2 regions of the Ochrobactrum teleogrylli genome follow, and region 1 is predicted to be linked to the other one. Evidence: riboswitches for the same ligand, from Rfam matches in the RefSeq annotation. Region 1 holds a riboswitch; the other holds the start of a gene.
What was found. A riboswitch is a leader RNA that binds a small molecule or an ion and turns the genes downstream of it on or off. The one in region 1 is predicted to bind S-adenosylmethionine.
Positions count from the first base shown of each region.

Region 1 (4,416 bases):
GGCGGTGCAAAGCCCCACCACGGTCTTGCCGCGTTTGTCGGCGCGCTTGATGAGATCGATCAATGCCTGCTGGCGCGGACGATACTGGGCAAGCACCCCCCCAACGACCGCCACATAATCACATTCGTCGAGTTCGCCGATGGGAGCTGTCGGCTCGATCACCATGCCGGAACTGGACGCAACCGGATCGCCCGACAGCGTGCAGATTTTCCAGGCGCAGCGGATCTGGCGGCTCTTGTCGCGATCATCGGCAGCGAGGCGGAAGGGATCGAGAAACAGGCTGAGCGCCGTCAGCGTAAAACCCGGCAGCGCGACAATGCCAACCGACAGCCTGCGCGGCGACGCATCCGCCGGGGCATCCTGTTTTCGGCTTGTTTCCGGTCCTGTTCCGTTGGCCACGTTCGTCGCTTTCCTCCGCACTTCATCTATCTGCGCGGAGCAGGCTCATACAGTCAACGAAAATGCTTGGAAAGCTTCAACTGCTGCGCCTGATAATTGGAGCCGAGATCAGTGCCGTAAAGCGCCTTCGGACGGTGCAGCATATGCTCATAGACAAGGCGTCCGACGATCTGGCCATGTTCCAGAATGAAGGGCACTTCATGGCTGCGCACTTCGAGAACCGCGCGGCTGCCCGTGCCGCCAGCCGCACTGTGACCAAAGCCCGGATCGAAGAAGCCCGCATAGTGAACGCGGAACTCACCGACCAGCGGATCGAACGGCGTCATCTCTGCGGCGTAGAGCGGCGGCACATGCACGGCTTCTCGCGAAACGAGGATATAGAATTCATCCGGGTCAAGCACGAGTTCGCGTGCGCCGCGATCATAGATCGGCTCCCAGAAATCGAGCACATCATTGGCGGCGCGCTTGTCCACATCGACAACGCCCGTGTGATGCTTGCCGCGATAGCCGATCAACTTGTCCGGGCCGCCGGAAAGATCGACGGAAAGCGCGATGCCGCCGCCTGAGATGTTCGGCATTTCAGCGGCCACCAGCGTCTCGGAATTATGCAGCGCGGCGAGTTCCGCCTCATCGAGCTGGGCGCGGCCCTTGCGGAAACGTATCTGCGACAGGCGCGAGCCGGTGCGCGCAACAATGGGGAATGTGCGCGGGCTGACTTCCAGATAAAGCGGGCCGTTGTAACCGGCAGGCACCTTGTCGAATTCCTGCGCGCCATCGGCAATCACGCGGGTGAAGATGTCGAGACGGCCAGTCGAGCTTTTCGGATTGGCGGATGCCGACAGTTCGGGCGACAGAGCAAGGCTTTCCAAGAGCGGCACGATATAGACGCAGCCGGTTTCGAGAACCGCGCCTGCGGTCAGGTCGATCTCGTGCAGCTTGAGCCGTTCGAGCTTATCTATAACCGGTGTGCCGGGACCCGGCATGAAGGAGGCGCGAACGCGATAGGCCTTTGCGCCAAGGCGGAGATCGAGGCTCGCAGGCTGAATCTGGTCGGTATCCAGCGGGCGCGGCGAAGCCAGCAAACCGCTTTCGAACAGCGCAGCGATATCCGCATCCGCCAGAATTCCCGCATCTCTTAGCGCCATCGACCTCGTACTCCATAGTCTGAGCAATTCTTCAAAAGACCTTTGACCACTCGAAGGCCCAATGCCAACCCTTCACGCCCGGAGAAACGGGGTTTTCCGCAGGAATCGAACCCAATCGTGAGCCAACGCGGCAGGCTTTTCCTCAAAACTCGCTATCGTGGCATTGACGACCTTGCGCAACAGGCATATGGAAAATGTGTTCCGTGGTGATTTGGCCGGCCGGCTTGCAGCCACGTTAAAGAATTCGCTAAAAAGGGCCGCGGTTCGTTACCGGCCTTTTGGGCCGGTTTTTTATTGGCCGCCGAGATGCCACTAAACGCTTTTGGGCGTCCCGGCCGACCAGCTTTTGACAGGTTGGAAAAATGACGACTGAGACTACCCGCAAGTTCCGCCCCGCAACGCAGCTCGTGCACGCCGGTTCGCTCCGCTCCGGTTTCGCCGAAATGTCGGAAGCGATGTTCCTCACGCAGGGTTTCCTTTATCCCGATGCCGAAGCCGCCGAAGCGCGTTTCAAGGGCGAAAATCCGGGTTTCATCTATTCGCGTTACGCCAACCCCACCACGGACATGTTCGAAAAGCGCATGTGCGCGCTGGAAGGCGCCGAGGAAGGCCGTGCCACGGCTTCCGGCATGGCTGCCGTCGCCGCTGCCATTCTGTGTCAGGTCAAGGCGGGTGATCATGTGATTTCCGCGCGCGCCGTGTTCGGCTCGTGTCGCTATATCGTCGAGACCCTGCTGCCGCGCTATGGTGTGGAAATCTCGATCATCGACGGCTCGGACATCGCCAACTGGAAAGCCGCTGTTCGTCCGAACACCAAGGTGATGTTCCTCGAAAGCCCGTCGAACCCGACGCTCGAAATCATCGATATCGCCGCCGTGGCCGAAGTGGCCAATGAAGCAGGCGCGAAGCTGATCGTGGACAATGTCTTTGCGACCCCGCTTTACCAGAAGCCGCTGGAGCTTGGCGCGCATATCGTCGTCTATTCGACCACCAAGCATATTGACGGCCAGGGCCGCTGCCTTGGCGGCATCGTGCTGTCCGACCGCGAATGGGTCGAAACCGAGCTTCAGGACTATTATCGCCATACCGGCCCCGGCATGAGCCCGTTCAATGCCTGGATTATGCTGAAGGGTCTGGAAACGCTGTCCGTGCGCGTGCGCCAGATGACGCAGTCGGCGGCTGCCGTTGCCGATGTTCTCGCAGGCAAGCCGGGCGTCAAGCGCGTCCTTTATCCGGGCCGCGCCGACCATCCGCAGGCAGATGTGATCGCCAAGCAGATGACTGGCGGTTCGACCCTGATCGCGCTCGAACTGGAAGGCGGCAAGGAAGCCGCGTTCAAATTCGAAAATGCGTTGCAGGTGTTCAGCATCTCCAACAATCTGGGCGACGCCAAGAGCCTGATCACCCATCCGGCCACCACGACGCACAAGAACCTGAGCGATGAGGCCAAGGCCGAGCTTGGCATTTCCGATGGCGTGCTGCGCATTTCGGTTGGCCTTGAAGATACCGACGATCTTCTGGAAGACGTCGAAGAGGCGCTGAAGGCAGCCGTTCGCTAAATAAAGAAAAGGATGATCCGGCCTGATTCCGTCAGGCCGGGTCATCCGTTTATTTTCTGCATTTTCTTGTGCCGAAGCATCTCCGGATCATGCAAAAGACGGTGTTTCGTCTTAAAAAATGTGACCTTTTCGCTGCAATCCACCACAAGAACGATCCGATTGCAGAAAACCGCCCGCTTTGGCCCTGTCGAGATTGCCGCGCCACGTTGACCTCCAACGCAACTTTGGCGATAGGTGGGCAACAGGCACATGACAAAGGCGGATGCGATGTACAGGGCGGTGACGCAGGGGATCGAAATAACGGTTGAGCCGTTTTATCTGGAAGACGAGTCGGCTCCCGAAGACAACCGCTATGTCTGGGGCTACCGCATCACCATTGCCAATAATTCCTCCGACACGGTGCAACTGCGCTCGCGCTACTGGCAGATTACCGATGCCAATGGCCGCGTCGAGGAAGTGCGCGGGGCCGGTGTCGTCGGCGAACAGCCGGTGCTCGATCCGGGCGACTCGTTCCAATATTCATCCGGCTGTCCGCTGACCACATCATCCGGCGTCATGGTCGGGCGCTATCAGATGCAGAACCCGACGGGCAATACATTCGAAGTGGATATTCCGGCTTTCTCGCTGGATGTGCCGGAACAGCGCCGCACGCTGAATTAGAGCAGGAAACAAAAAAGGCGGTTCTTCTGAACCGCCTTTTTTGATTACTTGGCGAACTGCGCCGGATCGAATTCGTAATGCGTCGAACAGAATTCGCAGGACACCGAAATCTTGCCGTTTTCGATGCTGTCCTGAATTTCCTCTGCCGAGAAGCCTGACAGGACGCCCTGGATTTTCTCCCGCGAGCAGGAGCATATATCCGCCACCTTGATGGCGTTGAAGACGCGCACGCCGCGCTCGTGGAACAGGCGATACAGCAGGCGTTCCGAACCGACCTGCGGATCGGTCAGTTCCGAGCTTTCGATGGTGCCGAGCAGTGACCGCGCCTCATCCCAGGCATCATCCACCGGATGAAACACGGCTTCTTCCTCGTCACCGTCGCCGCCCGGCAGATCGGGAACACGCGCGCGCAATTCCGATTCCGGCAGGAACTGGATGATCAGACCGCCCGCGCGCCATTGCTCGACCGGCTTGCCATCGGCACCCCGTTCGACCAGCTTGGCGACGCTCAGCTTCAGATCGGTCGGGATCTGTTCAGACTGACGGAAGTAGGTCGTGGCAATTTCTTCCAGCGTCGAGCCGTCCAGCGCCACAATACCCTGATAGCGCTGCATATAGGCGCCCTGATCCACCGTGAAGGCCAATGTGCCGCG
Region 1 is NZ_JBBHKQ010000001.1:2,584,117-2,588,532, forward strand. It holds gene WIX40_RS12175 (GlxA family transcriptional regulator) at 1-399, opposite strand, end outside; gene WIX40_RS12180 (2'-deoxycytidine 5'-triphosphate deaminase) at 453-1,544, opposite strand; SAM riboswitch at 1,738-1,817, shown strand; gene WIX40_RS12185 (O-succinylhomoserine sulfhydrylase) at 1,907-3,103, shown strand; gene apaG (Co2+/Mg2+ efflux facilitator ApaG/CorD) at 3,371-3,763, shown strand; gene WIX40_RS12195 (Hsp33 family molecular chaperone) at 3,808-4,416, opposite strand, start outside.

Region 2 (4,416 bases), 2.0 Mb from region 1:
CTACACCCGTGCCGCAAACCGAAGCACCGCGCATGCCTGCACCGCAGGTGGCGGCCTATCCGGCAGTGCGTCTGGAACCGCAAGCGCGCACGGCACAGGATCGCTCCAGAATCTACAGCCATCGCTTCCGCGATGCGAAGCCGATCAATTTTGGCCGTGCATCGCCGCGCAAACTCGCCGTGCATGGCGTAGACGTGTCGCGCTGGCAGGGTGATATCGACTGGCCGAAGCTGCGCACGCAAGGCGCGAACTTCGCCTATATCAAGGCCACAGACGGCGGTGATCATCTCGACCCGATGTTCCGCAAGAACTGGCGCGAGGCCAAGGCCGCCGGTATCAAGCGCGGCGCTTATCACTTCTTCTATTGGTGCCGTGTCGCCAGCGAACAGGCTGACTGGTTCATCCGCAACGTGCCGAAAGACCCCGACGCACTGCCGCCGGTGATCGACGTGGAATGGAATGGCGATTCCGCCTGCCGCCGCCGCCCGTCGCCGCAACAGGTGCGTGAAAAGATGCAGGTCTTCATGGACAAGCTGGAGCGCCATTACGGCAAGCGCCCGGTCATCTATACCGCTCCGGATTTCTACGATGACAATCTGAAAGGTGCGTTCACCAACTATCCGTTCTGGTTGCGCGCTGTGGCACAACACCCATCGAAGGTCTATCCGGGCCGTCCATGGCTGTTCTGGCAATATTCTGGATCGGGCCTGTCTCAGGGCGTGAGCAACAAGATCGATCTCAATGTTTTCCATGGCTCCGAAGCAGAATGGCATCGCTGGCTGGAACGGGTCGGCAGCTGATAGAGCTTCATCCCAAACAAAACCCCGGAATTTCCATTCCGGGGTTTTGTTTATTCAGCGGCAGTCACTTCTTGCCGATATTTTCCAGATCGTACGGCGTCGACTGGTAAATTTCATTGATCCAGTTGCCGAACAGCAGATGCGCGTGGCCACGCCAGCGGTTTTGCGGCGGGCGGGTCGCGTCATCGTCCGGGAAATAATTTGCGGGCACCTTGGTTTCAGGCTCAGCCTGAATATCGCGGAAATATTCGTCGGCCAGCGAAGTCGTGTCATATTCGACGTGGTTGAACATGTGCAGCGCCCGATGGCGTGGGTCTTCCAGCAGACAAAGGCCGGATTCAGCGCTATCGACGAGAACATTCAGGCCGCTATCCTGCGGAATGTCTTCCTTGCGCACTTCCGTCCAGCGCGAAACCGGAATGGTGAAATCGTCCGAAAATCCGCGCAGATAGGGCGAGGCCGGAGCAAGGTTCTGCTGGCTGTAGACACCGGAGGCCTTGGCCGGAAGTTCATACTTGCCCATGCCATGAAAATGATGGACGGCGGCTTGCGCCGACCAGCAGATGTTCAAAGAGCGGTGCACATGGGTCTGCGTCCAGTCGAAAACGCGCTGCAATTCATCCCAATAGGTCACTTCTTCGAAGTTCAACCGTTCCACTGGCGCACCGGTGATTACGAAGCCATCGAAGCGTTCGTCACGCACATCTTCCCATGGGCGATAGAAGGAGAGCATGTGATCGGCGGAGGTGTGGCGCGCGACGTGATTGGTAATGCGCACGAGCGTCAGTTCCACCTGAAGCGGTGTCGCGCCTAAAAGGCGGGCGATCTGCGTTTCCGTGGTCGCCTTGTTGGGCATGAGATTGAGCAGGCCGATGCGCAAGGGCCGAATGTCCTGACGCACGGCATCCGCCTCGCGCATGACCATAACGCCCTCGGCCTGGAGAACACTGGTTGCTGGCAGATCGTCAGGAATTTTTATCGGCATGATCGCGTCGGTCCCTAGTTCTGTCAGGTCGACGCGAGTGGCTTTATCCGCATAGTTGCCGGTTTGGCCACATCCTCCTTTTTCAGGGAGTACCACCTTGCCCGGAGCGGCAGGTTGGCGTTGGGCGTCTCCCCAACTCTTGATGTATTCGCACTTCTACTCAAACGCAGGCATAATGGCAATAGCTTTACGCAACGACAGCCGTGGCTGGAACAAATGTCCGCTTTCCACGTTGTTAGAAGTGCCCGCATACTGTCTCAGGCTCTTGTTTCGGTTTGAGGGCATCAGGGAGGGAGAAAATGAGCAACATCATATTTTGGACGGGCATTTTGCTTCTGCCGATCCTGGTGGGAACAGCGTTCGCCTATCTGCGTCACTATCATCACGAAGACGACTTCTGACGTAAAACCAGAAGCCGCCCATGGATTTAGAAGTTTCATGCGCTTTCGCGCATACCTTTTATTGCGTCGCTGAAACCAGCGAGAAGGCCACGCCCTTCGGGTCAAGACACTGGATGATCCACTCGCCATTCGGCACTTCTGTTGGCCCGAATGTTACTGTACCGCCCAGCGATTTCACACGTTCGGCAGCAGCGTTCGTTCCATCCACCATGAAATAAAAGCCCCAGCCATTTGGCACATTCGGCGGTGCGGTCATAATGCCGCCCGTATCTGCGCCGTTTACACTGAAGATCTTATATTTGCCCATTGCGCCCATATCGAAGTCGCGCGCCAGCTTCCAGCCAAACACTTTCTCATAGAAACCAAAGGCTTCTTCGCCATTCTTGGCATAAAGCTCATGCCAGCTCGGATGGCCCACCTTGCGCGAACCGAAATCAGCCGGAGGCTCCGGCCGGTCTTTCGGCTCGAACAGCGCAAAGACCGAGCCTTGCGGGTCTGCCACGACAGCAAATCGCCCGACACTTGGGATATCATGAGCCGGTTGCAGGATTTTGCCGCCTGCGGCCGTGACCTTCTCGGACATGGCGTCTACGTCGGCCACGCCGATATAGCCAAGCCAGCCGGGCTTTGTGTCACAATTTTCGCTCGGCATATCGGAAAGCGCCATCATACCGGCAACGGCACAACCCGGCGTTTCAAACAGCGTGTAATTCACGCCGGGGACACCTGAGTCTTTCGTGTTCCAGCCGACGACCTTGCCGTAAAAATTTGCGGCCTCGGCGGCATCTTCAGTCATCAGTTCGTACCAGACGAACGGTGATGCACCCTTGTTCATCGTCATTCCTCCCAGAATTTGAATTCAGCGTTCAGCTGCAGCAGCTGTGGTTTGCTGCAGGCGCGGCATATTCATCGTGGCGCCTCACGAAATGCATGGTGCTGTCTTCGTTGCGTCCTTTGGGTGCGCGGTCGAGGATCATGAGTGTGCTGATCCACTCCTCAATGCCGCGCGCATAGCTGGAATAGGTATGGTAGATCGTGCCGTCGTCGGCCTTGATGAAGGCGCTCATACCGGGCAGTTCATCATGCGCCTGTTCCGGCGGCAGCTTGTCGAAATTGTAGAAGACGCGCCCTTCTTCGATCTCGGCCTTGTCGAACGATACATGGAAATCGAAGTTGAAATCACCGCCATAGGACGACACCCATGGAAAGTGCCAGCCCATGCGGCGCTTATAGTCTTCAAGCTTCGCAAGCGGCCCACGCGAAACGGCAATGAGCGTGACATCGTGATTGTTGAGATGGGGCAGCGCGCCGTCGAGATTGTCGGCCAGGAATGAACAGCCGACGCAGCCCTGCTCCCATTCCGGCCCGAACATGAAGTGATAGACGACCAGCTGGCTGCGTCCGTCAAAAAGCTCTGCCAGCGTTCGGCGTCCTGTCGGGGTGTCGAAGACATAGTCTTTCTCCACCTTGACCCAGGGCAGCGCCTGTCTTTCCTGATTGACGCGATCGCGAAGATGCGTCGCTTCCTTTTCTCTGGCCAAAAGCGCGCGCCGCGCCTCCAGCCAGACTTCGCGGGATACGACTTCATTCATGATGCAAGTCCTCCTCCGCCCCCGGATGATAAAACGCCCAGTTTTTATAGGATATTTGCTTGACGATTTACATTGATATCAATATTAATGGATCATGTCAAACGCTGCCGAAGTTCCTTTTGAAACGACCCTATTGGTCAGAGACACCTGCCTTTGTCTGCATGTTCAGCGCGCGGCCCGCGCGCTTGCACGGCGTTTTGACGAAGCACTTCGTCCGGCTGGCATGACGAATGGGCAATTCTCCCTGATGATGTCGCTCAATCGACCCACCCCACCGCCAATGAAGCCGGTTGCCGAATTGCTGGCAATGGATCAGACTACCCTCACCGCCGCTTTAAAGCCGCTGCAAAGGCAGGGCTGGGTGGAAATACTGGTCAATCCCGCTGACCGGCGCGAGCGCCTGCTGCAACTGACACCGGAAGGCAAAGCGGCACTGGCGGCCGCTGTCCCCATCTGGACCTCCACGCATGCGGAAATCGAAAAGAACCTGTCGCAAGGCAATGGCGACCAGATCCGTAGCGATCTGATTGCGCTGTCGTTCTAAAATTTCAAAACTCGGCCTCAGATTGTCTGCAAGAATTCATGCAGCACGACGGCCTGATTGTGTTCCTCGTCCTTCGCGCCATAGAGTAAAGTCA
Region 2 is NZ_JBBHKQ010000001.1:566,079-570,494, forward strand. It holds gene WIX40_RS02770 (glycoside hydrolase family 25 protein) at 1-800, shown strand, start outside; gene metA (homoserine O-acetyltransferase MetA) at 865-1,785, opposite strand; SAM-I-IV-variant riboswitch at 1,827-1,936, opposite strand; gene WIX40_RS02780 (VOC family protein) at 2,245-3,021, opposite strand; gene WIX40_RS02785 (DUF899 domain-containing protein) at 3,053-3,781, opposite strand; gene WIX40_RS02790 (MarR family winged helix-turn-helix transcriptional regulator) at 3,873-4,322, shown strand; gene WIX40_RS02795 (DUF488 domain-containing protein) at 4,340-4,416, opposite strand, start outside.
Region 2: another riboswitch for S-adenosylmethionine. It lies ahead of metA (homoserine O-acetyltransferase MetA); the one in region 1 lies ahead of WIX40_RS12185 (O-succinylhomoserine sulfhydrylase).